DNA from 2 places in the Lysinibacillus sp. UGB7 genome. Region 2 is predicted to be linked to the other one. Evidence: riboswitches for the same ligand, from Rfam matches in the RefSeq annotation. Region 2 holds a riboswitch; the other holds the start of a gene.
What was found. Region 2 has a riboswitch for glycine ahead of gcvT (glycine cleavage system aminomethyltransferase GcvT). Riboswitches for the same ligand answer to the same signal wherever they lie in the genome.
Positions count from the first base shown of each region.

Region 1: linked by a shared signal. The riboswitch ahead of ACOMCU_RS09185 (amino acid permease) and the one ahead of gcvT (glycine cleavage system aminomethyltransferase GcvT) in region 2 are both predicted to bind glycine.

Region 1 covers NZ_JBMGUV010000008.1:27,955-31,596, reverse strand. Annotated here, with positions in the region: gene ACOMCU_RS09200 (lipoate--protein ligase family protein) at 1-13, opposite strand, end outside; gene ACOMCU_RS09195 (rhodanese-like domain-containing protein) at 416-802, shown strand; gene ACOMCU_RS09190 (hypothetical protein) at 1,212-1,367, opposite strand; glycine riboswitch at 1,572-1,648, shown strand; gene ACOMCU_RS09185 (amino acid permease) at 1,815-3,158, shown strand; gene ACOMCU_RS09180 (glutaminase) at 3,479-3,642, opposite strand, start outside.
Region 2 covers NZ_JBMGUV010000020.1:23,333-26,974, forward strand. Annotated here, with positions in the region: gene gcvPA (aminomethyl-transferring glycine dehydrogenase subunit GcvPA) at 1-692, opposite strand, end outside; gene gcvT (glycine cleavage system aminomethyltransferase GcvT) at 718-1,821, opposite strand; glycine riboswitch at 2,027-2,119, opposite strand; gene ACOMCU_RS17470 (shikimate kinase) at 2,264-2,779, opposite strand; gene ACOMCU_RS17475 (hypothetical protein) at 2,799-2,999, opposite strand; gene comGF (competence type IV pilus minor pilin ComGF) at 2,977-3,402, opposite strand; gene ACOMCU_RS17485 (hypothetical protein) at 3,399-3,642, opposite strand, start outside.

The DNA of each region.
Region 1 (3,642 bases), on a different contig from region 2:
ACCAAGTTGTCATACAATCATCTCCTACAAGTATCAATTATGCCTCGGCGTAATTAAAACCAAATTTTGAATTGCTTTTTGGACCTGCGCAGGTTGACACAATGTTCGTCATCTCAGTCAAACCACAGGACGTGGCGATTTACCCAGGCAGGTCGATTAATGGTTGTCGCATAGACGCAACGGGTTCCTTCAAAACTTGTGCCATCCGCCGGGGCTTGTTCTTCATTCAAATTATTTTTACAATCACATCACCTTATAGAGGCAAGAGACTGCGTGACTGATACTACTTCATAACATGTGCTACTTAAAGCTATCTTATTTTTAGCCACAATCTAGTTAATTTTATCAAACTCATTGGACTATCGCTACCGCATCTTTTATAATGATAAAGAAGATAGAAAGGGGTAAGAAAATCTTGGACATACTTATCACAATTGGTGTAATTTTAGTAGTTCTAATTGCATATATCGCGATAAATGCAATGCGTCTAAAAAAAGCCGTAACCAACTTAACACAAGAACAGTTTATTGAAGGCTACCGTAAAGCACAGCTAATTGATGTGCGTGAGCAAAAAGAATTCGAGGCAGGTCATATTCTTGGCGCACGAAGCGTTCCTTCTACAGCACTACGTCAACGTTACAAAGAAATCCGACCAGATCTACCAGTATATTTATACTGCCAAAATACAGGTCGTAGTGCTCGTGCTGCACTATTCTTAAAAAAACGTGGCTACAACCAAATTTACCAGCTTGAAGGCGGCTTCCGTAATTGGACTGGTAAAATAAAAACAAAAAAACAATAAGAATTGCGCATTTGCACATTTTTCCGCTGACAGTTCACATAAAGCGCAAAAAAGCTGCACACTCGGTAAGCTACTGAGAGGACGAAACACGAATCGAAGCGACCTCCTGTGTGCGGCGCCAATGCCTATACTTTCTTATATTTTTTATAAAGAGCTAGCAGCTGTTTAATTGCTAGCTTTTTTCTAATATTCTGAGTTTCTACTATATAATAGTAGTTGTCTAACGACTAACCATTTAGTTCTCTTTCACCAAGCCCTTGATCATGCATAGGACAAAAAGAGTAAAGCACGTAAAGGTATATACATTTCATTAGTAGCGAACATTTCTTGTTGCACATAAATGATTCAGGCTCCATCGCTATCAGCCTGCTTGACATAGATACACATCTTGTCATACTCTTCGTTCTTTCTATAGCTCTGCTAAATTATGAATGGCTACAAGACTAATCTCTTTCATTTCGCCTTCTTCTGCCAATAACCTTGCTGCTTCCTTCACTTGATTCATCTTTTTACCTAATTCAGGAAAATAAAACGAAATCATGCTACTAGCTATGACAACCAGCATAAATTTAACTTTTTTAGTATGTCTAAAAATACTAAGTTGTGTTAATAATTTATCAATCGGCACGCTATTTTTCTATTTTCTGAAAATAGCCAATTTTTAATACTTGAATAAAAGCGTAAGCATTGATAGGATGTATAATATCTTAAAATATTGTATTGTCTTTACGACGATACGTGCTATGAATGCTATGGATAACACTATAGCAGGAGCATTTCTGGAGAGAGCGCAATATGCGTCGCCGAAGGGTTCACTATCTCAGGCAAAAGGACAGAGGAGTAATACAAACTTTCACCACGAAAGCTATACCACACGAATGTTAAGCTTAATTTTTTTAAATTAAACATCCTCAAATGGTATTTGTTATTCTGACGTTTACGAGACTAGTGTCACTACTAGTCTCTTTTTTATTTTCCAGTCTTAGCTTTACGCATCTTTGGAGGGGTTAACGTGGAACAACAACAGTTAAAACGCGAATTAAAAAATCGTCATGTGCAATTAATTGCCATCGGCGGCACAATAGGCACAGGCTTATTTTTAGGATCAGGAAAAGCTATCGCCTTAGCAGGACCTTCAATTATTCTCGCCTATCTAATTGTCGGAATTGCCCTGTTCTTTGTTATGCGTGCGCTTGGTGAACTATTATTATCGAATGCAGGTTATACATCATTTACAGATTTCGCCACAGAATATATCGGCCCATGGGCAGGCTATGTCACTGGTTGGACATACTGGTTCTGCTGGATTATGACGGCTATGGCGGATATTATTGCGGTCGGTGTCTATACACAATATTGGTTTGATATTCCACAATGGGTACCAGCAATTGGCTGTTTAGTACTGCTATTAATTTTAAATTTACTGACAGTAAAACTATTTGGTGAACTAGAATTCTGGTTTGCGCTTATTAAAGTCGTGACGATTGTTGCCCTCATTATTATAGGATTATTTATGCTATTCACTGGTTTCCAAACAAGCTCTGGTACAGTTTCTGTGGAAAATCTTTGGGCACATGGTGGGATTTTCCCTAACGGCATCTACGGCTTCCTCATGGCCTTCCAAATGGTAGTCTTTGCTTTTGTAGGTGTTGAACTAGTCGGTGTTTCCGCTGCTGAAACAGCAAATCCACAAAAAAATATCCCATCTGCCATCAATAAAATTCCAATACGAATTTTACTTTTTTACGTGGGTGCTCTTTTTGTCCTTTTATGCATTAACCCTTGGAATGAAATGTCTGCGGCAAGCAGCCCATTTGTGCAAGTATTTACACTAGCTGGAATTCCTATTGCAGCAGGTATTATTAATTTTGTTGTGCTAACATCAGCTGCTTCAGCCGGTAATAGTGGCCTATTCTCTACTAGCCGCATGCTCTTTAATCTTGGTAGCAATAAACAAGCATCACCATCATTTGCAAAATTAAATAAAAACAGCGTACCAAGTAATGCACTTGTTGTGTCTGCGTTTGTCGTATCAGTAGGAGCGTTATTAAGTAAGCTAATGCCGGAGAATGCCTTTAGTGTCGTGACGACAATTAGTGCTATCTGTTTTATATGGGTATGGAGTATCATTTTAATCTCTCATATTATTTATAAACGCAAAAATCGAGCACGCCATGAGGCATCGATTTTCAAAGCGCCATTTACACCATTTGTGAACTACTTGGTGCTTGCCTTCTTCGCCTTCTTATTAGTGATCATGTTCATCTCTGAAGCAACGCGTACAGCGTTACTATTAACACCGCTATGGTTTATTGTGTTATTTATTCTCTATAAAGTAAAAAGAAAATCAGAATGATCTGACTAACTTTTTTGGGTCAGATCAGTTTGTTTACAGTCTTTTTTCTAATAGAAGTGTCTATATGAGCCCGTTGATTTCTGCTACGGTGGACGCTTTTCGTGGGCATGGCTTCCGTCTCCTCGTCGCTACGCTCCTGAGGGGTTTTCAAAGAATAAAATAAAATCAGTAGACAAGCCTGTATGCTTGTCTACTGATTTTTTAGTGCATGTGCTAAGTTACAACATACCTCATTCTCAAGGATTACCCCAAGAACATTGGCATTCGCGCATTTGTACACTTAAGATTGCTCTATTATTCACATGAGCCGATTTGAGTAACTAAAAAATATTCATGTTCCACTCTGTGGCAATATGCTTCAGTAAATGAACACCTGCAACACTGTTACCTATTGTATCTATTGCAGGCCCATAAATGCCGATTCCACAACCAGCCGGAAATGGTGATTGTAAGCTTGCATGGCTTGGCACAGTCGCTAGAATCG
Region 2 (3,642 bases):
TGTGCAATATCACCGATAACTTGTAAGTCCTCTACTTGACCGAAGAAGTTTGGATATTGTGCAATGACAGCAGCAGTATTGTCATCGATCAGCTCTTTTAATGCGCCAACATCCGTCACACCATCTTTTTGAGGAATTGTTACGATGTCAATAGATTGACCGTAAGCATATGTAGCAACGACATCACGGTATTCAGGGTGAACCGTCTCAGATACTAAAATTTTCTTACGACGTGTATGGCCCGCTGCAAGCATACCTGCTTCAGCTAGTGCTGTTCCACCATCGTACATAGAAGAGTTAGCAAGATCCATTCCTGTTAGTTCGGCAATCATCGTTTGGAATTCAAAGATTGCTTGTAATTCACCTTGTGAAATTTCTGGTTGATAAGGTGTATAAGCTGTATAGAATTCTGAGCGCGAGATTACGTGATCCACGATAACCGGTTTATAGTGATTGTAAACGCCTGCACCTAAAAATGATACGTTGGCATTAGTATCTTTATTTTTCGCAGCAAGTGCTGTTAATTCTTTTAACAGTGCTGATTCTGATTTTGCTTCTTGAATGTCATAAAGGCCTTTGAAACGTACTTTTTCTGGGATATCCTCGAATAATTCATCAACTGAGGATACGCCAACTACGTCTAACATTTCTTGTTTATCTTGCTCCGTCATTGGTAAATAACGATGTTTCATAAATGTAGGTCCCTCTTTTCAAATTTTATTTTGAACGCTTGTAAAACGGTGTTGCAACTGTTACTACCTTTAAGTGCTTGCCACGAATTTCAACTTCTAATTCCGTTCCGATAGTTGCGAATTGGCTGTCAATTAAGGCGTGACCAACATTACGTTTAGAAGAAGGAAGTTGTGTACCTGTTGTCACTTCACCAATTTCTTCGCCGTCCTTGAACACTTTGTAGCCATGACGTGGAATACCTTTATCAATCATTTCAATCCCAACAAGTTTGCGAGATAACCCATTTTCTTTTTGTGCTACTAATGCATCGTGACCAATAAAGTCATCTTTATTTAATTTCACAGCAAATCCAATACCTGCTTCAAGCGGTGAGATTGTCGCTGATAGCTCTTGACCGTATAGTGGAAGACCCGCTTCAAAACGAAGTGTATCACGACAGCCTAAACCTGCTGGCACAACACCTTTGTCTTTACCGGCTTCTAAGATTTTACCCCAAAGTACTTTAATATCCTCTGGAGAACCGTACAGTTCAAAACCATCTTCTCCTGTGTAACCACTACGAGAAACTAAAGCTTTGTGTCCAGCAATTTCAACGTCTTCTTGGAAGCGGAAATATTTAATGGCACTTAAATCCGACGTTGTTAATGTTTGAAGAACTTCTTCTGCTAATGGACCTTGTAGGGCAATTTGCGCATAAGCATCGGATTGATTGTCGATTGTGACCTCGTATTGGTGCTGATTTTCTAACATCCAGTCATAATCTTTTTCAATATTCGCTGCATTGACACATAACAAATAATGATTGTCAGCTAATTTATATGTTAGTAAATCATCGACAACGCCACCATCTTCATAGCACATTGCATTGTATTGCGCTTGACCTGTAGCAATTTTTGAAATGTCATTTGACAAAAGATTTTGTAAAAATTCTAGTGCTTCAGGACCAGTTACTAAAATTTCTCCCATGTGCGAGACATCAAATAAGCCTGCGCGACTACGCACGGCATCATGCTCATCTTTAATAGAAGAGAATTGCACTGGTAGTTCCCATCCACCGAAGTCAATTGTTTTACCACCAAACTTTGCGTATTCATCAAATAGAGGTGTACGTTGTAATTCATTCGTCATTAGTATTGCCCCCTTATTGTTAGTATCATTTTTACTGGTAGTAGTTCGTCTGTTTTTCCACATAAAAAAAGACAGACGAACCCCTTTTCGGGATTCTCTGTCCTTGCACCTGAAAGTTACACCAGACTGACTCGCATTTTCTTGATTGCCAATCAGCAGGCTTTCCCCTTTGGTGGCTGTTGTACTACAGCTCTCTCCAGAGTTGCGTCTTGTACGAGTCCTTTTACCTGAGAGATTCATAGCCCTTAGCTATTTGCTCCTTCGGTGGCGTCTATACGCGCTCTCCCCGCACAATCATCCGCCCAAGAATCATCTTGGTACTATTTAGTATTCAATGAACTTAAGTTACCTTATTAGTCTATATCCTAACATTGATTGTATTGAAAAGGCAATCATTTTTTTATTTAACTTAAAAGGCGAATATTAAAGTTTGTTTATTGTATTATCGTTCGCCTTTTAACCTTTTCACCTGAAATACTAAATACTCTAGAATATTGCGGATTGTTCTACCTTCTGTCAGAACCTGTATATGTCCTGCTTCACGATAAAATTTTCTTCTGTAGTGATACAGCTCCTCTAACTCTTCCTTCGTTGAACTTTGTACAAGGGGTCGGTTTTGATCATGCTGTATTCGTTTGTAAATATCTTCGAATGTGGCATCTAAAAAGAACACGAGTCCACTACGTCTCATTATTTTTCGATTTTCTCCATTTACGGCTACACCGCCGCCTGTTGAAATAATACAAGCTTCGTCTCGGAAATTTTTCAAAAATTCTGTTTCTATCTCTCGAAAACGTGCCTCACCGTATTTTTCGAAAATCTGCGGGATCGTCATGCCCTGTTGTCTAACGATTTCATGATCCATATCATAGTACGGCAGCTTTAATAAATAGCTTAACCGCCTTCCTAATGCACTTTTCCCGCACCCCATAAAGCCAACTAAATATATTTTTCGCATTCGAATCACCTTCTTATAACTACGATTCTACACTGTCTGACAAAATTTGTCCTAATAAATTTATCGTAGCTCGAACATTGACCTTTTCAAGCGCATCATATGTTCGTAACTGTATTTCATAAGACATACAATACGTAAGAACAAAAGTAGTTACAAAAAATAATAATGCAATTGCGATTAAAAAAATAGCCCCTCTGTCATTTTTCAATAATTGGCACATAATAGGTCCGCTCCTTCTGCAAACCACTCGGAAATCCGACGGCTACCGTAAGTTCATTATTTGTATATTGGAACTGACAGCGATTAAGCCCGATGAGCATCGGTACATGGCCACCATTCACTTGATTACGTATCATATTGTTATAGCAATCGATATGATGAAGTGTTCCTGAAGCTTGGAAAGTTATCCTCCTTTGATCATCTCGAATCGTAAACGATGTAACATCCACTAAGTACGTATTTAAATCATAAACAAATAGCTCCCACTTCGAGTGTTCATCTGTCAGTATGGTTGTTTTTATTTGCGCATACCATAGCATGATGACTATAAAAAGATGCGAGATTAACACAAAAACGATGACTTGAAACAACGATTCCAATAGTGTGTAACCTTTTTCGTTCATTTACTTTCACCTGTAAGTTGAATGCATTTGTGACGCAATTCTCGCATATTTTGGAATGTGACACATATCGCCTGCCCATCGTAAGCCCAATGATAATCCACACCATCTATTGTTTTCATACCTTCATTTTTTTGTAAGTACCGATACTGCTTTAAACCTTCATAAGCCGTTTCAGCAGCAATAACCTCAAGCTTTTTGTTGGATAAATTAGTTTTCATATTATAGGTAATGGGTAATAAC